DNA from 3 places in the Sphingomonas sp. Sph1(2015) genome. Region 2 is predicted to be linked to each of the others. Evidence: riboswitches for the same ligand, from Rfam matches in the RefSeq annotation. Region 2 holds a riboswitch; each other region holds the start of a gene.
The links. Region 2 has a riboswitch for cobalamin ahead of BSZ14_RS16515 (HoxN/HupN/NixA family nickel/cobalt transporter). Riboswitches for the same ligand answer to the same signal wherever they lie in the genome.

Region 1 (7,752 bases), on a different contig from region 2:
AGGCGATCGGCGATGCGGTCGACAGCCGCGACTGGAAGGTGGCGGGCGTCACCGATCAGGTCGCGGGCAGCGCCGAGCATCTGTTCGGTCGTGCCCAGTCGGTCGCGGGCGAGGTCGCCGACGCGACGCCCAGCCTGATCGAGGACGCGCGCGAGCGGATCGGCGACGCCACCGATCGCTCGGTCGCGGCCGCGCGTCGCGGCTCGGAAAAGGCCGTGGATGCGGTGCGCGCCAATAACGGCAATAACGGCGTGGTCTGGGCCATCGCCGCGGCGCTGGGCGGCTATGCGCTCGCCGCGCTGATCCACGGACGCCGGGACTAAGGGCTGGCGCCTTGGCCCCCTCGCTCGCCACCCTGCGGGACACCGTCGACCTCCGGCACCTGCGACAGATCGTCGCGGGGCTGGACGAGGGGGTGATCCTGGTCGATCCCGACCAGAGCCTGCTCTGGGCGAACGATGCCGCGCTGGCGATGCACGGGGTCGAGCGCCTGGAGCAGCTGGGCCGCACGGTGGACGAGTATCGCAGCCGCTTCCGCCTGCGCTACCGCAACAACCACCGGCTGGAGGCCGACGACTATCCGGTCGAGCGGGTCGCGGCGGGCGAGTCCTTTTCCGAGGTCGTGGTCGAGGTCGCGGTCGAGGGCGAGAAGGACCCGCGCTGGGTCCATCAGGTGCGCAGCCTGGTCCTGAACGATCGCGATGACGGCGAGCCGACCTGCGTCGTCCTGGTCATTCAGGACGTCACCGCCCGCTATGAGGCGGAGGACCGGTTCGAACAGTCGTTCAATGCCAACCCGGCGCCTGCGATCATCTGTCGCCTGGCCGATCTGCGCTTCGTCAAGGTCAACCAGGGCTTTGTAGAGATGACAGGCTATGCCCGCGATCAGATATTGTGCCGCACCGTCTATGACATCGACGTGCTGCGCGGGGCCGAGCGGCAGGAACTGGCGAAGGAGCGTCTGGCCGAGGGGCGGACGATTCCGCAGATGGAGGCGGAACTGGCGCTGCCGGGCGGCGGGACCAAGCTGGTCATCGTGGCGGGCCAGCCGATCGACATGGGCGACGAGCCCTGCATGTTGTTCACCTTCGCCGATCTGGAGCCGCGCCGAAAGGCCGAGTCGGCGCTGCGCCATAGCGAGGAGCGGTTCACCCGCACCTTCCAGATGGCGCCGGTGCCGATGGCGATCGGCGCGCGCGACGGCCATGTGCTGTGCGAGGTCAATGCCAGCTTCGCCGAACTGACCGGATATGGCACGACCGAGATCATCGGGCGCTCGCTGGCGGATGTCGGGCTGTGGGCGAACGACGCGGCCCAGGTCGAGATCGAAGCGGCGATCGACGATGGCCGCGACCTGCGCGGGGTCGAGGCGCGGATCGTCGCCAAGGACGGCGGGTGCAGCGACTGTCTGGTGTCGACCGAGCTGATCACGCTGGGCGGCGATACCTGCGTCCTCTGGGCATTTCAGGACATCACCCAGCGCAAGGCGACCGAGCTGGAGCTGGTCGAGGCGATCGACGCGGTGATGAAGGATACCAGCTGGTTCAGCCGGTCGATCATGGACAAGCTGGCCCGGTTGCGCGCGCCGCAGGACGAACTGGGCGGCGCGAGCCTGGACGACCTGACCGCACGCGAGCGCGAGGTGCTGGGCCTGATCTGCCGGGGCATGGACGACAAGAGCATCGCGCGGGCGTTGGGCGTGTCGGGCAATACCGTGCGCAACCATGTCGCGCGCATCTACGCCAAGATCAGCGTGAACCGCCGTACCGCCGCCGCCGCCTGGGCGCATGCCCGCGGCTTCGATGGCGAGGGTGTGCTGGGGCGACGGGAGATGCCGTCATGACGGACAAGACTTTCAAGGATCCGGTCGATCGCGTGCGTCACGCCAAGGGTGCGGCACGCGAGACGATCGGGAAGCTGATCGGCGACGACACCGCCATCAGTCAGGGGCGCAAGGAACAGGAGGCGGCGGCCCGGCCCAAAACGGCCGGTCCCGCCCAAGAACCGAAAGAACAGGAGTGAATATGGCTACGCATGTAACGCCCGGCTATGCGCCGGTGGAAGAGGGGGCGATCGTCCGCGGGACCCGTCGCATTTCGTGGGGCGCGATCTTTGCCGGTGTGGTGATCGCCGTCGCGGTCCAGCTGGTGATGGGCATTCTTGGCACCGGCATCGGCCTGTCGATGGTCGATCCGGTCCAGGGTTCGACGCCTGGCGCGGCGGGCTTCGGCATCGGCGCGGGAATCTACTGGCTGATCACCACGATCGTCGCGCTGGGCGCGGGCGGCTATGCCGCGGCGCGCATGTCGGGCGTGACCGAGAAGTTCGACGCGCTGGTCCATGGGCTGGTCGTGTGGGGCGTCACGCTGATCCTGACTCTGTATCTGCTGACCTCGGCGGTCGGCGGGATCATCGGTGGTGCGTTCCGTACCCTGGGTTCGGTCGCGGGGGCCGCCGGTTCGACCGTGGGCGCCGCTGCTCCCAAGGTGGCGCAGGTTGCCGGTGTCGATGAAACCGACGTGCGTGCCGAGGCCGCCAAGTATCTGACCGACACGCCCGCCGATCCGGCGCAGATGACCCCGGAACAGGCGCAGAAGGAAATCGCCAAGCAACTGCCCGCCATGGCGCGTGGTGGTGCGGATGGCGCACGGGCCGAATCGCGCGTGGTCGACATCGTCGCCGCGCAGCGCAAGATCAGCCGTGACCAGGCCCAGGCCCAGGTGAATCAGGCCAAGGCCGATTTCGTCCAGACCAAGAACGAAGCCGTCGCCCAGGCCAAGCAGGCCGCCGATGCCGCCGCCGGGGCCGGTGCGAAGACCTCGTTCATCCTGGTGCTTGCGCTGCTGATCGGTGCCGGTGCCTCCGCCTTTGGTGCAACGGCGGCCAGCCGCCGTCGTCTGCGCTGAGTGCCCGCGGCGGGCCAGCGTATCAGGCCCGCCGCCCCCCCTTTTTTGGAAGAGGAGATCGTCATGACCAGGAAGATCGCTCTGGGTGCTACCCTGTTCGCCGTGCTGACCCTGTCGGCCTGCAACACCGTGAACGGCGCGGGCCGCGACCTGCGCTCGGCCGGTGCGGCCGTGTCCGACGCCTCGGGCCAGGACAAGCCGAAGAAGTAACGGGACCGGGCAGGGGCGTGAGTCCCTGCCAATCCTCCCCGGAACGGGGAGGGGGACCATGCGAAGCATGGTGGAGGGGGCGTGCCGCGAGGTGCGCCCTTTACCGCATCCCCCCTCCACCACCGCTGCGCGGCGGTCCCCCTCCCCGTACCGGGGAGGATTTTCTTTGCCCCTCCGGCGCCTCATCCGCCTCGACCAGTTCGACCACCTCGAACCGATACCCCACCCAACCCCGCTGCCGCACCGCCTGTGCCATGGCGGCATCGTTTGCCATCGCCGCCTTGCGCGACTTGGCGTGGCCCCAGAACACTTCGGTCTTGCCGCCGCCCAGATCGGCGACGATCCGCCAATAGTGGGTAAAGGGCTGCGATGTCGGGCCGATCGTCTTCACATAGCCATCGGGCATCGTCGCGATCAGATAACGGTTCCTGCGTGCCATGCCGCCGCCATAGCGCAAGGACGCCGCGACCTCATCCCGCTTGACGCCCGCTTCGACCTCGGCTTAGCGATACGACGCCGGAATGATCCGGCGATATGATCGCGCCGGTTCTCCCGACAAGGGAGATTAAAAGGGAACACGGTGAGGGGGCTTGGCTCCCCAAATCCGCGGCTGTCCCTGCAACTGTAAGCGGTGAGCGGTGATGCACGGATCGGCCTTTTCGGGCGATCCAGCCACTGGGGCAACCTGGGAAGGCGCATTCGTCCGCGATGACCCGTGAGCCAGGAGACCTGCCGGCGTCAGGTCGCTCATGCCCGGTCCAGGGGATGGTCGAGGCTAGGTCTGTTCCGACGAGCGACGCCATAAGTGGCGGAGGCGCATGGGTGGCCCTGTGGAATGCGGAAAACGGCGTGCCGCACGCTGGGCACCCGGCCGTTCGGCAACGATCGGAAGGCCTCGGCTTGTTCGCGACAAGGCGCTATGAGTAATAAAATGATATATCATAACAGATTCGGACAGGTTCCTCTGGTCCTGTGGGGTGGCGTGGCGCTTCTGCTGGGGGCGACCGAGGCAAGGGCGCAAAAGGCCGAGGAGCAGGGGGGCAATGCCACCGTGCTGGTGATCGGCACGCGGGGGAAACAGGCGCTCGACACGCCCAATGCCACCGGCAGTCGCCTGGGCCTGACACCGCTGGAGACGCCTGCGAGCATCGCTTCGCTCGATGGCGGGACGATCCGTGCGCGCGGCGACTTGTCGATCGTCGAGGCGGAGACGCGCGCGCCCGGCCTGTCTAGCGTCGCCGATCCGGGCAATGGCGGCACCGCGCTCGCCGCGCGGGGCTTTTCGGGGCAGGGATCGGTGCTGCAACTGGTCGATGGCGTGCGGCTGTTCCCGGCGGCGGGGACGATCACCTTTCCGACCGACCCCTGGATGGTCGAGCGGATCGACGTGCTGGGCGGTCCCGCCTCAGTCCTCTACGGGCAGGGCGCGCTGGGCGGCGCGGTGAATGTCGTGATGCGCGCGCCGACCGCCCAGACCCATGGCCAGGCCGAGATCGGCTATGGCGCACAGGATAGCTTTCGTGCCGCCGCCGGGCTGGGCGGGCCGCTGACCCCGACGCTCGGCTACCGTGTGGATGCCAGCTATCGCCGGTCGGACGGTTATGTCGACCGGGGCCGGTCGGAGAGTGTCGCGCTGTCGGGCACGCTGCGCTGGACGCCGACCTCGACGCTGGCGGTAACGGTTCGCGGCGATCATGGCGATCAGCGGCCCATGGCCTATTTCGGCACCCCGCTGATCGACGGGCGGCTCGATCTACGGGTGCGGGATCGCAACTATAATGTCGGCGATGGGCGGATGCGGTTCCGCGACGACCGCGCCTCGATCCGGGTGGACTGGATGCCGAGCGCCTCGGTCAGTCTGTCCAACATTGCCTATCTGCTGACCAGCGACCGTTTCTGGCGCAATCTGGAAAGCTATTGCTGGGTGGGTGCGAGTGGCGCGTGCGCGGACGGATCGACCGGCACGCCGGGGACGATCCGGCGGAGCAGCAATTACGGCATCCGTCATGACCTGACCCAATGGGGCGATCAGGCCAGCGCGACGTGGCGCACCGGGATCGCACCCGGCGTTGCCAATGCGCTGGTCGTCGGGGTGGATGCCAATCTGGTCCGCTTCACCCATGAGAACGACTTCGACTCGGTCGGACAGGTCGATGCGGTCGATCCCTTCGCCTTCGACCCCGGCCGTTTCCTGGATACGCAAGGGATCGCCCCGCGCTACCGCACCCGCACCACCGCGCTGGCGGTGTTTGCCGAGGACCGGGTGACGCTCGGCCCGAAATGGTCGGTGGTCGGCGGCGTGCGCTATGAGGTGGATAATGTCCGTCGCTGGACCGTCGCCACGCCCGACCGCTTCGTGCTGGAAAAGACCTTCCGCAACGCGACGTGGCGTGCGGGGCTGGTCTATCAGCCGGTGCCGACCCTGTCGTTCTATGCCCAATATGCCACCGGCGTCGATCCGCTGGGCACCCTGACCACCGTGTCGACCGGGCAGGTGCAGTTCAGCAATGCGCGCGGCCATCAGGTCGAGGCGGGGGCGAAATGGCTTTTCGCGAACGGCCACGGCACCGCGACGCTGGCGGCGTACCGCATCGTCAAGACGGGGCTGCTCGCCCAACGTACGCTGTCGAGCCCGGTCGAGCAGGTCGGCCAGCGCTCCTCCCAAGGCGTGGAGGCTGCGGTGACGTTCGATCTGCCGCAGGGCTTCGGGATCGATGCCAACGGCACGCTGCTGGATGCGCGGTTCGACGATTTCCGCTCCGGCGGCGTCGATTATACCGGCCGGACTCCGCCCAACGTGCCCGAGGCGCTGGCCAATCTCTGGCTGCGCTGGGATGCCTCGGCGAAGGTGCAGGCGCGCGCCGGGCTGCGTTATGTCGGGCGACGCTTCTCCGACAATGGAGAGGCATTCCGCATTCCCGGTTATGCGACGGTGGACACGAGCCTGTCCTATGCCCTGACGCCACATCTGGCGGTCGATGTGCGCGTCTATAACCTGTTCGACAAGGCCTATGCCGTCACCGCATACGGCGACCAGCAATGGATATTGGGCCGCCCGCGTGCGCTGGACATCGGCGTTCGTGCCGGGTTCTGATCGGCCTTGGGGGAAGGCGGCCCTGCGGCTTGCCTTCCTCACCCATCGCTGGGTCGGGATCGTCACCTGCCTGTTCTTCGCCATGTGGTTCGGAAGCGGGCTGGTGATGCTCTATGTTCCCTATCCCTCGCTCACACCGGCAGAGATTTGGCAGGGCGCGCAGCCGATCGACTGGGTACGCGTCGGGCAGCCTCCGATGGTGCCGGATGCCCGGCGGATCACGCTGGAAATGCGCGACGCGGCGCCGGTCTGGCGGATCGAGAGCCCTGACGGCGACACCCGCATCCTGTCGGCGGAGGGCGGCGCGGTCGCCCCTGTCGATGCGACGCTGGCCGCACGCGTCGCGACCCGCTTCGCCGGACCGGTTCGCCAGGTCGAGCGGATCGCCGACGATCAATGGACGGTGGCGGGCGGATTCGACCGGCATCGCCCCTTGTGGAAGGTTGCGCTGGCCGATGCGGCCGGGACCGAACTCTATATCTCCAGCCTGACCGGGCAGCCGGTGCAGCGGACGACGCGGGTGCAGCGCCTGTGGAACTGGCTGGGCTCGGTGCCGCACTGGATCTACCCGACCATCCTGCGTCGCGACCGCGAGGCTTGGCGGCAGGCGGTGATGTGGATCGCCGGACCCTGCATCGCGGTCGCGCTGACCGGCCTGTGGATCGGCATATGGCGGCTGCGCGCCGGGCGGCGGCGCTATCGGGGCGGGCGGATGACGCCCTATCGCGGCTGGATGCTGTGGCATCACGTCAGCGGGCTGGCAGGTGGCGTGATGCTGACCACCTGGATCGTCAGCGGCTGGCTGTCGGTCGATCCGGGCCACGCCTTTGCCGGGGGTGAGGCGCCTGCGGCGGTGATGGGGACCTATGCCGGGCGGGCCGGGGAGCTGCACGACCTTGCCCGGCTGGCCCGGATCGTGCCGGATGCGCGCACCGTCGAGTGGAGCGGGGACGCCGGGTTCGCGCGGATCGCGATCGACCGCGCCTCGCCGCATCCGCGCTGGCTGGAGCAGGCGACGCTGGCCCCCGCCCGGGCGGGTGATGCGTCGCGCGCCGCCATGCTGGTGCCCGGTGGACGGCGGGTGGCGCGCGAATGGCTGGCGCGGCCCGACTTCTACTGGACCGACGCGACGCGATTGCCGGTCTGGCGGTTGCGGTTCGACGATGCGGCGGCGACCTGGCTCTATATCGATCCGATGAGCGGTGCGCTGGTCGAGCGGCAGGATCGCACGCGGCGCGCCTATCGCTGGGTTTATACGCTGCTCCACACCTGGGACTGGCCGTGGCTGACCGCGCATTATTGGGTCTGGACCGGCTGGATGTGGCTCTGGTCGCTGGCCGGGCTGGTCCTTTCGATCAGCGGTGTCGTGCTTGGGCAGCGGCGGTTGCGCCGCCCCGCGCGCGGGAAAGGGTGAAAAGCGCGCCATCGGGGTTGGCGTCTTGCGTCCGGCCCGCTTAAGTGGACGGCATGTGGCAACTCTACCAATTTCCGCTCTGTCCCTTTTCGCGCAAGGTCCGGCTGCTGCTGGGCGAGAAGGGCGTC
Region 2 (7,752 bases):
GGCGCGGCTCCATCGCCAGCAGCTTTTCGACCGTGGGGATGAAGTCGTCGGCGACCGTGCAGCAGATGCAGCCATTGGCCAGCTCGACGATATTCTCCGCCGGGCAGTCGGGGATGGCGCAGGATTGCAGGATATCGCCATCGACGCCCAGCGTGCCGAACTCATTGACGACCACCGCCAGGCGACGCCCCCCGGCGTTGCGGATCAGGTGGCTGATGAGCGTGGTCTTGCCCGCGCCCAGAAAGCCGGTGACGATGGTGACGGGGACCTTGGACAGGTCACGCATGATATTTCTCCAACGCGCCGGACGAGCGAAAGCGAGACGGGGCGGATCGCCGGAGCGGTGACGGACGGGCGCGAAGTTGCGTCCGCCCCGCTGATCGGCGACCGATGCGGCCCCGGCCGCATGGCTTCGTCGCTCCCCGACGGAGAACCGTGCCCCGACCACCCCCTGGGTCCAGGCAAGAGCGACCATGACGCCGGCAGGTCTCCTGGCTCACGGGTCAAAGCAAAGGGATGCGCCTTCCCGGATCACTCCAGTGGCCGTGCCCTCATGGGAGCACCAGCATCGCTCGCTCGCCGCTTACAGTTGCAGGGACAGCCGGGGATTTGCACCCCATTCCCGTTTGAAGCCCTTGCGGGCACCGGCGCGATCTTCGGGCGCTTTCGCCCCCGATATGCGGCATTTATCCCGCCGCGCCGGGCTTTGCAATTCGCGCCTCCATCGCGGCGAACCCGCGCCAGCGATAGAGGAGGAAACTCGCGCCCCAGCAGACCACGAACAACCCGACAATGGCAAAGCCCAGCACGTTGAAATGCTCGGACAGCGCCGCCGCATAACGGAACGGCCCCGCCGTCCAGCCGAACCGCTCGGCCAGCAACGCGGTCGCCTGGATACCGCCGATCACCAGCGCGACCAGCGCGGAGACCAAGGTGATCGTCATGTTGTAGTAGAGCTTGCGCAGCGGGTGCATGAACGCCCATTCATAGGCACCCAGCATCACCAGCCCATCGGCGGTGTCGATCAGCGCCATGCCGACCGCGAACAGGACGGGGAACACCAGGATCGTCGCCAGCGACACGCCGTCCGCCGCGTGCGACCCCGACAGCCCCAATATCGCGACCTCGGTCGCGGTGTCGAAGCCCAGCCCGAACAGGAAGCCCAGCGGCGCCATGTGCCAGCTGCGCCGGATCAGCCGGAACAGCGGCCGGAACAGGCGGGACAAAGGTCCCTGCCCCGAAAACAGCATATCCGCATCCGCCTCGGCCATCGGCTCGCCGCGCGCGACGCGGCGGAAGCGGGTCCAGACATCGCGCAGGATGATCAGGTTCATGATCGCGATGGCGAACAGGAAGCTGGCCGAGACGATGGTGGCGATCGTCCCGCCGCTCTGCCCGAACGCCTCGAAGTCGGACAGGGTGCTCGCCGCCAGCGCGACCGTGGTCGCCGCGATCAGCACGATGGCGGAATGGCCGATCGCGAACCACAGGCCGACCGCGATGGGCCGCTGGCCGTCCTGCATCAGCTTGCGGGTCACATTGTCGATCGCGGCGATGTGATCGGCATCGACCGCATGGCGCAGGCCCAGGCTATAGGCGAGCAAAGCCGTCCCCAGCATCAGGCTGTTGCCCGCAAAGACGCTCAGCGCCCAGCCCCAGACGGCGATATTGATGACGACCAGCGCCCCCATCAGCAATGTAACACGGCGTTTCAGCGAGGGTCGGATAGGAACTTCGGACATGGGCGGATCACGCTTAAGAGCGCCGTTGCGACTCAGGCCGACCTTCCGCTGTCGCGGTCGTCCCCAGGCTCGAGCGGGCGCACGCCGGGCTGGGTCTCCGATTCGGGTCGGCCATATGGCGTCGCTCGCATGATACAATATATCCTGGCCATGACCATCCCCTGGATCGCGGCAAGAGCGACTCGCATCGGCAGGTCTCCTGGCTTGCGGGTCGAAGCGTCGGCAATGCGGCCTTCCCGGATCGCTCCAGTGGCTGTTCCCTGTTGCAGGAACCGGCATCACGCGCTCACCGCTTACAGTTGCAGGGACAGCTATGGATTTGCACCATATTCCCGTTTGAAGCCCCAAGGGGCACCGATGCGATAGCCCGGCGGCGTGGCTGAAAGCCCCTGCCGGTCGATACGGGGATAGTCTGCGCCGGACGGAGGCGCAAACGGCTTTATCCCGCCGCGCGGCACGCCTAATCGAGGCGCATGGTGGTTTGGAAAGCGATGCGCCGATGGGCTCCGGCGGCGGCGGCCCTGCTCGCGGCCTGTTCGGGTGGCAGTTACCGGCCGGTCAGCGATTATCCCGTACGGATCGGCAAGCCCTATACGGTGCGCGGCGTCACCTATGTTCCGGCCGAGGACACCACCTATGACATGCTGGGCTATGCCAGCTGGTATGGCAACGAATCGGGCAAGCGCACCGCGAACGGCGAACGCTTCCGCCCCGGCTGGGCGACGGCGGCGCACACCACCCTGCCCCTGCCCAGCTATGTCGAGGTGACGGCGCTCGATACCGGTCGGCGGATCATCGTGCGGGTCAACGATCGCGGGCCGTTCGCCGGCTCGTCGCGGATCATCGACCTGTCGCGCGGTGCCGCCGAGCAGCTCGGCCTGCGCGCGGTCGGCAAGGCGGCGGTGCGGGTACGGGTTGTCGAGCCGGACGAAAAGGACCGCGAACGCCTGCGCCACGGCAAGGCCGCGCGCCCCCTGCCGCCGGTATCGGATGCGGTACGGGCGAATCTGTTATCGCAAATTGCGGCCGCGGGGATGGTGGTGCGGTAGAGTGTCGGTTTCCGCCCACTTGCGGACATTGCTGTCATCGGAGCGAACTAGGCCGGATCGCCATTCATTTGTTTCCTCCCCTGGAAGGGGAGGTGGCAGGCCGCAGGCCTGACGGAGGGGTATCCCGGTCTGAGAGGTCGGTTAAACATCGCAAGCGGTGATACCCCTCCACCATGCTGCGCATGGTCCCCCTCCCCTTGCAGGGGAGGAATTGAGGGGGGACTGAATTTCGATCCGGCCTAGTGAGCCAAACCGGCGGAAGGTGACTTGATCGACTAAAATTCGCGCACGTTTCGCTGCCGAGCCTCGCGCTTACCCAACGGGATGGGCAGTAGCTGTGCGAACGAAATCATTTCATCGATTAGGTCCGAAAGCACTTCAGCGGCGGAACCAGTCTCTTGCGCGATATAGCGCACTTCCGACAGGTAATATCGATTTTCGTTGAGACGATTGTTTTGAGCGTCATAGCATTCAAAATGCACGACCTGCTCATGACCAACCTCGTGGATTCTCATCACGCCATGAACGATTAGATGTCTATCGCTTTCAATAAGACCAATTTGTCCGATCACGTTTCGGCACTGGGCGGAGTAGGCTGACAGTGGCCCCGGAGCATCAAGTATGCAACCAAGTTGTTTTAATCGCTTGCTCCATGGGTAGCTCATCTTCTTTGGAAGATGCTGATATTCTGCGCTGTAAAAAGTGCGAATTATCAGGTCCGATATCTTGAACTCAACGATCGCATAATGATGAACGAGCACCCCGCGCCAGAACACAGCTTCCTGATGAGGGTTGTCGAACGAGGGCGGGTCAAAACGTTGGTTCACCGTGCTTTCTTAACCCGACCATCTCTTCCCACACCACCATAGACGAACGATCGCTTTCCACCCAATAGCCACCATTCAGCTCGGGTCGCTTTGGTCCGCCATGAAGCCAAACCTGCCGCGCTTCACTCCACGGTGAAAGCAGAACCCGCCAGAAACGAAAAGAGCGGGCTTTCGCCCGCTCTGTCGTCGTCCACCGATGTCAGTAGATGATTGGTCGGGGCGACAGGATTCGAACCTGCGACCCCCACACCCCCAGTGTGATGCGCTACCAGGCTGCGCTACGCCCCGACCGAGCGGCGGCCTCTAGGCGGGTTTTATCCGGGATGCAAGCCTTGATGTTGCGATAGTCGCGACACCACATCCGCCTCTCCATTGCGCCTGTCCGCCTGCGATGGTAGCGGGCAGGCTATCCGACATGGGGGCTTGTCGATCGTCATCGGTCGGCACGTACCCGTGCCCATTCAGCATAGACGGGTCCGAATGTTCATTCCCTTCACCGCCCCAGTCGCCGTGATGGCAGCCGCCTCCGGCGCCGCCGCATCGAGCGGAGCCGCCTCCTTCCTCAGCCTCGCGCCGCTGCTCCTCGTCTTCGTCGTCTTCTATTTCCTGATGATCCGCCCGCAGCAGCGCCGGATGAAGACGCTGCAGGCGTCGATCGAGGCGGTCAAGAAGGGCGATCAGGTCACCACGGCGGGCGGCATCGTCGGCAAGGTGACCCGGGTCGAGGACCAGCTGGTCGAGGTCGAGATCGCACCCAATGTCCGCGTCCGCGTGGTCAAGGCGACGCTGACCGACGTGATCGACCCCACCGCCAAGCCCGCGAACGACTGACCCCATGCTGGATTTCCCCCGCTGGAAGGTCGCTTCCATCGTCGCGCTGCTGGCGGCCCTGTGCCTGTTGGCGGTCCCGAGCTTCCTGCCTGAGAGCGTCACGAACAGCTGGGGGGCGATCCCGCATCCCCGCGTGAACAAGGGCCTCGATCTGGCGGGCGGCAGCTATCTGCTGCTGGAGGCGGACACGGGCGATCTGGCCAATACCCGGCTGGAGACGATGCGCGATCAGGTCGCCGCCGAAATGCGGCGCGGCAATCCGCGTATCGACATCGGCGATATCTCGGTGCGGGGCGGCCAGCTCAGCTTTATGCTGCGCGATCCCTCGCAGGTCGATGCCGCGCGCGAGCGCCTGCTGGCGATCACCGGCGGCGGGGCGGGCATGACCGGCCAGCGCGAATGGGACATCAACGTCGTCGACACCTCGCGCTTCGTTCTGAAGCCGACCCAGGCGGGCCTGACCCAGGCGGTCGACACCGCGATGAAGACCGCGACCGAGGTCGTCCGGCGGCGTATCGACGCGCTGGGCACCAAGGAACCGACGATCCTTCAGCAGGGCAGCAACCGCATCGTGGTGCAGGTGCCCGGCCTGCAGGATCCGCAACAGCTGAAAGACCTGATCGGCAAGACCGCCAAGCTGGAATTCAAGCTGGTCGACACCACCGCCAACCCGGTCGAGGTGGCCAAGGGCAATGCGCCCGCGGGCAGCCAGGTCCTGCCCTATCCGGGCAATCCGCTGGGCGCGCCGGTGATCGCGGTCAAGCGGCCGGTCATCATCTCGGGCGACCAGCTGATCGACGCGCAGCAGACCTTCGACCAGCAGACCAACGCGCCGCAGGTGGCGATCACCTTCGACGCGCAAGGCGGCCGCAAGTTCGCGCGCATCACGCAGGAAAATACCGGCAAGCCCTTTGCCATCATCCTCGATGGTCAGGTGCTCTCGGCCCCCAACATCAACGAGCCGATCCTGGGCGGTCGCGCCTCGATCAGCGGCAACTTCACCGTCGACACGGCGAACCAGCTGGCGATCTCGCTGCGTTCGGGCAAGCTGCCGATCGACCTGAAGGTCGTCGAGGAACGCACCGTCGGCCCCGATCTAGGCGCCGATTCGATCCGCGCAGGCATCCTGGCTTCGGCGATCGCGGCGGTCGCGGTCATCATCTTCATGACCGTCACCTATGGCCGGTTCGGCATCTATGCGAACATCGCGGTCGTCATCAACGTGCTGGTCATCCTGGCCGTCATGGCGATGCTGAACGCGACGCTGACCCTGCCGGGTATCGCGGGCTTCATTCTGACCATCGGCACCGCGGTCGACGCCAACGTGCTGATCAACGAGCGTATTCGCGAAGAGCGACGACGCGGGCGCAACGTCGTCCAGGCGGTCGAGCTGGGGTATAAGGAAGCCAGCCGCACCATCTTCGAGGCGAACGTGACCCATGCGATCTCGGGCGTCATCATGCTCGTGCTCGGCTCGGGGCCTGTGAAGGGCTTCGCGGTCGTGCTGCTGATCGGCATCGTGACCAGCGTGTTCACCGCCGTTACCTTCACGCGGATGCTCGTGGCGCTGTGGTTGCGCCGCGAGAAGCCCAAGACCATCAATATTTGAGGCAGGAGAACAGATCATGCGCCTCCTGAAACTCGTCCCCGACAACACGAACATCGATTTCGTCCGCCTGCGCGGCTGGGCGTTCGGGCTAACGCTCGCGCTCACCCTGCTGGCGGTCGGCGTGACGTTCGCCAAGGGCCTCAATCTGGGCGTCGACTTCGTCGGCGGCCTGATGATCGAGGAGAAGTTCCCCACCCCGCCTTCGGCCGACCGGGTCCGCTCGGTGATCGACGGGCTGGGCGTGGGTGAAGCCAATATCCAGGCGGTCGGCGACGGCCGCACGGTCAGCATCCGCCTGCCGGTGCCCAAGTCCAATGACGAAGGCGCGACCAACGCCGTCGTCCGCAAGGTGGAAGCCGCGCTAGGCCAGCAATTTCCCGGCGCGACGTTCAGCCGTTACGACACGGTGTCGGGCAAGGTGTCGGGCGAACTGATCAAGCACGGCGTGCTGGCGGTCGTTCTGGCGATCCTGGGCATCGGCCTGTTCGCCATCTTCCGCTTCGAATGGCAGTTCGGCGTGTCGACCATCGTCGCCATCGTCCACGACCTTCTCGTCACGCTGGGCTTCTTCGCGATCACCCAGTTCGAGCTGGACCTGACGATCATCGCGGCGTTCCTGACCATCATCGGCTATTCGATCAACGACAAGATCGTCATCGACGACCGCATCCGCGAGAATATGCGCCGCTATCGCAAGATGGACATGCGCGAGATCATCAACCTGTCGGTGAACGAGACGCTGCCGCGCACGGTCATGACCTCGGTCACGATCCTGCTGGCGCTGATCGCGCTGCTGCTGCTGGGTGGCCATGTGCTGCGCGGCTTCACCGCGGCGATGATCCTGGGCATCGTGGTCGGCACCTATTCGTCGATCTACGTCTCGTCCTCGCTGCTCATCACGCTGGGCCTGCGCGCCGAGCCGAACCGTGAGAAGCCCGGCACCACCGACAAGCGCAAGGTGGCCGACGCCGAGCGCATCACCCCGCGCGAGAGCTGAGCGCCCGCGTGAGCGATTCGATCCGCATCACGCGCGATCCGACCGCGCCCGGCCCGATCGTCCGTGGCTTTGCCGCCACGGGCTTTCGGGTGGGCGAGATCGCCTATCCCGCGCTGCTCCTCTCGCCCGACTGGCACGAGCCGTGGAGCCCGCCGCCCTTCGCGGCGCTGGCTCCCGAATCGGTCGCGGCGCTGGTCGACGAAGCGCCGGAGTTTCTCTTGCTCGGCACCGGCGCAAATCTGCGCCGGGCGCCCGCCGCTTTCGTCGCGGCACTGGAGGCACGCGGGCTGGGCGTCGAGGTGATGGACAGCCGCGCCGCCGCCCGCGCCTGGGGCGTGCTGCGCAGCGAAGGCCGCAAGATCTGCGCGGCGTTGTACCCGCTCGACGACGCCTGAATCTCATTATCCTCCCCGGCACGGGGAGGTGGCAGGCCGAAGGCCTGACGGAGGGGGGCTTCCACGCAGGTCATAGCTGGCCGAAAGCCCCCTCCACCATCCTGCGGATGGTCCCCCTCCCCGTACCGGGGAGGATATTTTCCTACCGCCCCCGCGCGACCAGTTCGGCCAGATGCGAGTGCAGCGCCGCCGCATTGGCGGGCCAGGTGAAGTCCCGCACCGCCGCGCGCACCGCCCAGGGGTCCGCCGCCTGATCCAGAACATCACGGATCGCGGCGGCGAACTCGCCCGGATCGGCCTGG
Region 3 (7,752 bases), on a different contig from region 2:
GCACGGGCAGCGGCGCATTTCGGCGTCGCGGCGGAGCGGGTCGCGGCGGTGCCGGGCAGCGAGATGGCGCTGCGCCTGTTGCCGTTGCTGGGCGTGCCGCAGCCGATCGTCGCGATTCGACCGAGCTATGGGACGCATGGCGCGGTCGCCTCTGCGCGGGTCGACCAGTCCGCGCTAGACGATTGGGCGGGGCAGGCGGGAAGCCTGTTGCTCGCCAATCCCAACAATCCCGATGGCGTCCATCGCTCGCCCGAGCAACTGGCCCGGCTGGCGGCGGCGCAGAAAGGGGCGGGCGGCTGGCTGATCCTCGACGAAGCCTTTGCCGACGCGATGTCGGGAAGCGGGTTCGATGGCGGCGAACAGGTCGTGGTGCTGCGGTCGTTCGGCAAGTTCTTCGGGCTGGCCGGGGTGCGGCTGGGCTTCGTCATGGCCGCGCCGGAGATACTGGCGCGGCTGCGCGACCTGCTGGGGGACTGGCCGGTGTCGGCGCACGCCATGGCCTGGGGCAGCGCGGCTTATGCCGATCGCGCATGGATCGCGGCGACCCGGATCGCGCTGGTCGAGCGGGCGGCGGCGCTGGACGCGGTGCTGGCGCATCATGGATTGACCGCGAAGGGCGCCTGTCCGCTGTTCCGCATGGTGGAGACGCCGGGGGCAGCCGCCATCTTCCGGCGACTGGCGGCGGCAGGTATATTGGTGCGGCCGTTCGCCGACGCGCCGGGGCGGTTGCGCTTCGGCGTGCCCGCCGCCACGGCGGAGCTTGAACGATTGGATAAGGCATTGCGGCATGGCTGATCCTGTGGCGCTGATCGCGCTGGCGCTCGATGCGGCGATCGGCTGGCCCGACCGGCTCTATGCGCGTGTCGGTCATCCGGTGGGGGCATTTGCGCGGTTTCTGAATCTGGCCGAGCGGTTCGGCAATTCGCCGAAGCGGCCCGAAAGTGTGCGGCGGGGGCTGGGCGTTGTCACCATGATCCTGTTGATCGCGCTGACCGGCGGGCTTGCATGGTGGATCGACCGGGAATCGCACCTTTTGCTCGGTCGCTGGGGCTGGATCGTCAGCGCGCTGCTGGCCTGGCCCGCGCTCGCGCAGCGCAGCCTGTACGTCCATGTCCGCCCCGTGGCCGACGCGCTGCTACGCAGCGACCTGCCCGCCGCCCGAGCGCTGGTCGCGCGGGTGGTCGGGCGCGATACCGGGCGGCTGGACCAGGCGGGCGTGTCGCGCGCGGCGATCGAGACGCTGGCGGAAAGTTTCTGCGACGGCATCGTCGCGCCGCTCTTCTGGTTGCTGCTGCTCGGGCTGCCGGGGGTGTGGATGTACAAGGCGATCAACACCGCCGACAGCATCATCGGGCATAAGGAGCCGCGCTGGCGGGCGTTCGGCTGGGCGGCGGCGCGGATCGACGACGGGGCGAACTGGCTTCCGGCGCGGATCGCGGGCGTGCTGGTGTGCGTCGCGGGTGCTGGCGGCTGGGCGGTGATGAAGCGCGATGCGCGTGCCCATGCCTCGCCCAATGCGGGCTGGCCCGAGGCGGCGATGGCAGGCGCGCTGGGCGTCGCACTGGCCGGGCCGGTCGCCTATGACGGGGTGACCCAGATCAAGCCGTGGATCGGGCGCGAGGGGCGGCCCGCGTCGCCCCGCGACATCGTGACCGCCCTGCAAGTCTATGCGCGCGCCTGCCTGCTGCTCTGGGTGATCGCGGGGAGTGCCGCATGGCTGGCGTGATGATCCAGGGCACGGGATCGGACGTCGGCAAGTCGGTGCTGGTCGCGGGCCTCTGCCGCGCCTTCGCCAATCGAGGGCTGCGCGTCCGGCCCTTCAAGCCGCAGAATATGAGCAACAATGCCGCCGCCACGCCCGATGGCGGCGAAATCGGCCGGGCGCAGGCGACCCAGGCGATGGCGGCGCGGGTGACGCCGCATGTCGACATGAATCCGGTGCTGCTGAAGCCGCAGGGGGACCGCACCTCGCAACTGATCGTGCGGGGGCAGGTGCGGGGGATGCTGCCCGCGTCGAAATGGCGCGAGGGGCGGATCGGGCTGCTGCCCGAGGTGGTCGACTGCTATCGTCGGTTGGAGGCGCAGTGCGACCTCGTGATCGTCGAGGGCGCCGGGTCGCCCGCCGAGGTCAATCTGCGCAGCGGCGATATCGCCAATATGGGCTTTGCCCGTGCGGCGAACGTGCCGGTGGTGCTGGCGGGGGATATCGACCGGGGCGGGGTGATCGCCTCGCTGGTCGGCACCAAGGCGGTCATAGACCCGGCGGACGCCGCGATGATCCGGGGCTTTCTGGTCAACAAGTTTCGCGGCGACCCCGCGCTGTTCGCCGACGGCATGGCAACGATTGCCGAGCATACCGGCTGGCACTCGCTGGGGCTGATCCCGTGGCTGGCCGATGCCGCGCGCTTGCCCAGCGAGGACGCGGTGGTGCTGGAACGCGGGCGCGCCGGTATGGGCGGGCGGGTCGTCATCGCCTGTCCGATCACGCCGCGCATCGCCAATTTCGACGATCTCGATCCGCTGCGCCTGGAGCCGCAGGTTGATCTGGTCATGGTCCGCCCCGGCGAGCCGATCCCCGATGCCGCGATGATCGTGCTGGCGGGATCGAAGGCGACCATCGCCGACCTGGCCTTTATCCGCGTACAGGGCTGGGACATCGACATCGCCGCGCATGTCCGGCGCGGGCGGCCGGTGCTGGGCTTGTGCGGCGGATACCAGATGCTGGGCCGCTCGGTCGCCGACCCGGACGGGATCGAGGGGCCTGCCGGGACGGTCGCGGGACTGGGGCTGCTCGACGTGGAGACCGTGCTGACCGGCGAGAAGACCGTGCGGCCGGTGACGGGCGAGGCGCTGGGTGCGCCGTTCTCGGGCTATGAAATCCATCTCGGGCGGACCAGCGGCCCCGATACCGCGCGGCCGGTAGGGTATCTCGCCAATGGCCGGGCGGAGGGGGCGATCCGCGCCGACGGGCTGGTCGCGGGCAGCTATGTCCACGGCCTGCTGGGCGAGGCGGGACAGCGCGCGGCATGGCTGGCCCGGATCGGCGTGGCGGGGCAGGGGCCGGATCACCGGACCGATGTCGATGCCGCGCTCGACGCCATCGCCGCCGTGCTGGAGGCGCATGTCGATTGCGACGCGCTGCTGCGGATCGCTCAGGGCAGGGCGTAAAGGACGGCGGCGAGGAGCAGCGCGGTTTCGGTCAGTTCGATGCCTGCGCCATGCACGTCGCCGGTCACCCCGCCCAGCTTGCGCCGGAACCAGAGCGTCAGGGCCATGAGGACGATCGGCGCGACCGCCACCGGCGGATAGAGCAGGCCCAGCACGAGCGCGGCGAATATCCAGCCGATCATGTCGACCGGCCGGACCGCCTTGGCTACCATCGCCCCCAATCCGCCGGGCTTCAGCGGCGGCAGCATCCGCGCCCAGACCAAAGGTCCGATCCGTGCGGCGGCCGGGATCAGCGCGATCCACGGCCAGCCCTCGGGCGGCACGCGGTGGAGCAGCACCAGCTTGGCGGTCAACTGCATTGCCAGCGCGACCACGCCGAAACTCCCGATATGCGGATCGGCCATCACCGCCAGCAGCCGCGACCGATCGCCATGCGCCGCGCCCAGCCCGTCGGACAGGTCGGCCAGCCCGTCCAGATGCAGCGCTCCCGTCGCCCAGACCCAGGCGACCAGTGCCGCCAGCGCGCCCGTCCACGGGTCGACCAGCGCGCCCAGCCAGCCCGCCCCGGCCACGATCACCCCGATGACCAGCCCCGCAACCGGGTAGAGCCGGATGGCCTGCGCAAAATTCGCTTCGTCCGCCTCGACGCGCGGCATGGGCAGTCGGGTGAGGAAGCCCAGCGCGACGATCAGCGCCTTCATGCCGTCACCAGCCCCGTCACCTGCGCGCTGCGGGGCGCACCGTCCCACACCTCCAGCGTGACCAGCGCCGCATAGGGCAGCGCGAACGACCAGCACGCACGCAGATCGAACCCGCACAGCACATGCAGGGCCGCGCGGATCGCGCCGCCATGGGTGACGACCAGTGTCGGCTCGGGCGGCAGGTCGGCAATGGCCGCCCGCACCCGGGCAACCAGATTGGACCAACGCTCACCACCCGGCGGGGGCGCGGTATCGGGATCGTCCCAGAAGCGGGCCAGCGCCTTCGGGGCGATCTCGGCCGCCGCCAGTCCGTCCCAGTCCCCGAAATCCAGCTCCCGCCAGCGCGGATCGATCTCGGTCGGACCGATTGCCTCGGCACAGGCCCGCGCGCGCGACAGGTCGGAGGCTATGCGGCGGGTGACGTCCAGCCCGCCCGCCCGCGCGACACAGGCTGCGATGCCCCCGGGCGTGGCGGGGCTGTCGGTTCGCCCGAGCATCCGCCCCGTCAGTTCGGGCTCGCCGTGACGCAGCAGATGGAGACGAAAGCCGGTCACGCGCCCGAGATGCCCGCCTCGGCAAAGGTCGCCATGCCGTCATGCGCCGCGATGGCTGCACGGATGACCTGCACCGCCACCGCCGCGCCGCTCGCCTCGCCCAGCCGCATGGCGAGCGACAGGATCGGCTCGAGTCCCAGCCGCGCGAGCAGCAGGACATGGCCCGGCTCGGCCGAGCAATGGCCCGACAGGCAATGCGCGCTGATCGCCGGATTGGCATGGGCCAGCGGTGCGATGGCGGCGGTGCCGATAAAGCCGTCGAGCACCACCGGGATCCGCTTGTGGCGTGCGGCCAGCACCGCGCCCGCCATGCCTGCGATCTCGCGCCCGCCCAGACGGCGCAGGATCTCGAAGGCGCTGGTCAGATGCTCCCGGTGCAGTGCGAGTCCCTCGGCCACCACCCAGGCCTTGCGCTGAACGCCCTCGGCATCGATGCCGGTGCCCGGCCCGACCCACAAGGCGGGTGCTCCCCCGAAACTGGCGGCGGCCAGCGCGGCGGCGGCGGTGCTGTTGCCGATTCCCATCTCGCCCAGCACGAGCAGGTCGGCATCACCCACCGCCTCGGCACCGGCGGACAGCGCGGCCAGGCATTCCTCCTCGGTCATGGCGGGCGCGGCGGTGAAGTCGGCGGTCGGTCGGTCGAGGTCGAGCGGCACCACGGCCAGTTCCAGCCCCGCCGCCGCCGCCAGTGCGTTGATCGCGGCCCCCCCGGCGGCGAAATTGGCGACCATCTGCACCGTCACCTCAGCCGGAAAGGCGCTGACGCCGCGCGCGGTGACGCCGTGATTCCCTGCGAAGATGACCGCACGGCCGCGCTCGATCCGGGGCCGCTCGACGCCCTGCCATCCGGCGAGGAAGATCGCGATGTCCTCCAGGCGGCCCAGCGAGCCCGGCGGCTTGGTCAACTGCCCCTGCCGCGCGGTCGCGGCGGCGCGTGCCTGGTCGTCGGGCTGGGGCAGGGTGGCGAGCGCGGTCTCGAACGCGGCGATGGTGGGGAAGTCGCTCATTCGACGACATATCCTTCGGGGGGCGTGCGGGTCAGGAAATGGCCTTTCACCCCTTGCGGCCATTGCTTGTAGGGCACCTGTCCCCAGTCGCTGTCGGCATAGGCGCGGGCATAGTCCAATATGGCGCGCGCGGCGTCGTCATCGGGGGTGAACTTCCCCATGACGTATCCGACCTTGCCGGGGCAGCGTAAGTGGACGGTACAGAAGGACTGGCAGGCGAAGAGGCAGGGCATCTCCTCGACCGCGACATCCGCATAGGCGGGGTCGGAGGCCTGCACCCGGCGCAGCGCCTCGACCAGCAGCGCGCCGCCGCGCTGGCCGTCTTCGTTCTCGCGCACCTCGTCGGACAGGCGGCAGGTGTTGCAGGCGACCACGGCGGGGCCGTTCGCGGCGGGCTTCAGCATGAAATCGGCTTGTACATCGGGCAAGTCTCCAAAGGCGCTGTCGCCGCGCGAGGGGAAAGCCCCGTTTCGTCCGGTACACCCTGACCAGCCGAAGGACGACCGCGACGGGCAGGTCTCATGGCTCGCGGGTCGGGGCCGGTCCGCCGCCTTCTCGGGCATTACCCCAATGGCGTCGTGGCGGGCGGCTCGCCGCTTACAGTTGCAGGGGCAGCCGGGGTGTCGCACCCCATTCCCTTTTCATCCTCTTTCGAGGAACCTGTCGCGAGGGCGGCGATAGGCGGGTGGGGGGCGGGTGGCAAGCATTCTGCCCTCCTCTGTCGACGACATGACGACTATGTAACGGGGAACCCCTGACCCCATCGGTGAGTCCCTGTCGCATGACCCAGAACGCCACCACCCGCACCGAAATCGACTCGATCGGCCCGATCGAAGTCCCCGCCAGCGCCTATTGGGGCGCACAGACCGAGCGCAGCCTGGAGAATTTCCCGTTCGGGCCACGCGAGCAGATGCCGATCGGCATCGTCCATGCGCTGGCCATCGTGAAGAAGGCGGCGGCGCGGATCAATCGCGGCCATGGCCTGGCGGCGGACAAGGCCGATGCGATCGAGGCGGCGGCGCAGGAGGTGATCGACGGGCGGCATGACGACCAGTTCCCGCTGGTCATCTGGCAGACCGGATCGGGCACCCAGTCCAACATGAACGCCAATGAGGTGATCGCGGGCCGCGCCAACGAGATGCTGGCGGGTGAGCGCGGCGGCAAGTCGCCGGTCCACCCCAATGACGATGTCAATCGCGGCCAGTCGTCCAACGACACCTTCCCGACCGCGCTGCATGTCGCCGCCGCGATTGCCGTGACGAAGCAGCTTTTCCCCGCGCTCGACCGGCTCCACGCCGCGCTGGAGGCCAAGGCGAAGGAGTGGGACTCCATCGTGAAGATCGGCCGCACCCATTTGCAGGACGCGACGCCGCTGACCCTGGGCCAGGAATTCTCGGGCTATGTGCAACAGCTCTCCAATGCCCGCGACCGGATCGAGGGGACGCTCCACCGCAATATCCTGCCGCTGGCGCAGGGGGGCACGGCGGTCGGGACCGGACTGAACGCGCCGAACGGCTTTGCCGAGGCGATCGCGGCGGAGATCGCCGAGGCGACCGGCCTCGACTTCGTGACCGCGCCCAACAAGTTCGAGGCGCTGGCGAGTAATGACGGGCTGGTCGACCTGCATGGCACGCTGAACGTGCTGGCGGTGGCGCTGACCAAGATCGCCAACGACATCCGCCTGCTGGGCTCCGGCCCGCGCTCGGGGCTGGGCGAGCTGGAACTGCCTGCCAACGAGCCGGGCAGCTCGATCATGCCGGGCAAGGTCAACCCGACCCAGTGCGAGATGCTGACCATGGTCGCCGCACAGGTCATCGGCAACAATGCCGCAGTCACGGTCGGCGGCCTGCAGGGCCATCTGGAGCTGAACGTCTTCAAGCCGCTGATCGGCGCGAACGTGCTGCGCTCGATCCATTTGCTGGCGGTCGGCATGGAGAGCTTTGCCGAGCGCACGGTCGAGGGGATGACGGTCAATCGCGACCGGATCACCGATTTGCTCGACCGCTCGCTGATGCTGGTGACGGCGCTGGCGCCCGAGATCGGGTACGACAACGCCGCCAGGATCGCGAAGCACGCGCATCAGAAGGGGCAGACGCTGAAGGAGGCCGGGCTGGAACTGGGGCTGGTCGACGAGGCGACCTTCGACCGGGTGGTGCGGCCGGAGTTGATGCTGGGGCGGTGAGATTGGGGTTAAGCCTGTTTACCCCCGCTCCGTTCAGCCTGAGCGAAGTCGAAGGCCAAGGGGATGCATCAGCCAAGCCGCGATAGCGGGGCGTGCGCTTCGACTTCGCTCAGCGCGAACGGAGGGGGGAGCAGTTCCCC

Region 1: linked by a shared signal. The riboswitch ahead of BSZ14_RS06175 (TonB-dependent receptor) and the one ahead of BSZ14_RS16515 (HoxN/HupN/NixA family nickel/cobalt transporter) in region 2 are both predicted to bind cobalamin.
Region 3: linked by a shared signal. The riboswitch ahead of BSZ14_RS18080 (DUF1636 domain-containing protein) and the one ahead of BSZ14_RS16515 (HoxN/HupN/NixA family nickel/cobalt transporter) in region 2 are both predicted to bind cobalamin.

What each region holds. Positions count from the first base shown of each region.
Region 1 covers NZ_MQUI01000010.1:8,692-16,443, forward strand. The annotation lists gene BSZ14_RS06145 (CsbD family protein) at 1-323, shown strand, start outside; gene BSZ14_RS06150 (PAS domain S-box protein) at 335-1,843, shown strand; gene BSZ14_RS06155 (hypothetical protein) at 1,840-2,022, shown strand; gene BSZ14_RS06160 (hypothetical protein) at 2,025-2,906, shown strand; gene BSZ14_RS06165 (entericidin A/B family lipoprotein) at 2,970-3,116, shown strand; gene BSZ14_RS06170 (hypothetical protein) at 3,217-3,555, opposite strand; cobalamin riboswitch at 3,644-3,867, shown strand; gene BSZ14_RS06175 (TonB-dependent receptor) at 4,099-6,210, shown strand; gene BSZ14_RS06180 (hypothetical protein) at 6,197-7,624, shown strand; gene BSZ14_RS06185 (glutathione S-transferase family protein) at 7,678-7,752, shown strand, end outside.
Region 2 covers NZ_MQUI01000056.1:44-7,795, reverse strand. The annotation lists gene cobW (cobalamin biosynthesis protein CobW) at 1-286, opposite strand, end outside; cobalamin riboswitch at 465-664, opposite strand; gene BSZ14_RS16515 (HoxN/HupN/NixA family nickel/cobalt transporter) at 687-1,742, opposite strand; cobalamin riboswitch at 1,915-2,116, opposite strand; gene BSZ14_RS16510 (septal ring lytic transglycosylase RlpA family protein) at 2,234-2,791, shown strand; gene BSZ14_RS19440 (hypothetical protein) at 3,067-3,618, opposite strand; tRNA gene BSZ14_RS16505 (tRNA-Pro) at 3,830-3,906, opposite strand; gene yajC (preprotein translocase subunit YajC) at 4,132-4,449, shown strand; gene secD (protein translocase subunit SecD) at 4,454-6,058, shown strand; gene secF (protein translocase subunit SecF) at 6,075-7,055, shown strand; gene BSZ14_RS16485 (Mth938-like domain-containing protein) at 7,064-7,450, shown strand; partial or broken gene BSZ14_RS16480 (glycosyltransferase) at 7,593-7,752, opposite strand, start outside.
Region 3 covers NZ_MQUI01000077.1:1,557-9,308, forward strand. The annotation lists gene BSZ14_RS18050 (aminotransferase class I/II-fold pyridoxal phosphate-dependent enzyme) at 1-795, shown strand, start outside; gene cbiB (adenosylcobinamide-phosphate synthase CbiB) at 788-1,726, shown strand; gene BSZ14_RS18060 (cobyric acid synthase) at 1,714-3,168, shown strand; gene cobS (adenosylcobinamide-GDP ribazoletransferase) at 3,153-3,869, opposite strand; gene BSZ14_RS18070 (histidine phosphatase family protein) at 3,866-4,423, opposite strand; gene cobT (nicotinate-nucleotide--dimethylbenzimidazole phosphoribosyltransferase) at 4,420-5,430, opposite strand; gene BSZ14_RS18080 (DUF1636 domain-containing protein) at 5,427-5,834, opposite strand; cobalamin riboswitch at 5,925-6,109, opposite strand; gene fumC (class II fumarate hydratase) at 6,212-7,612, shown strand.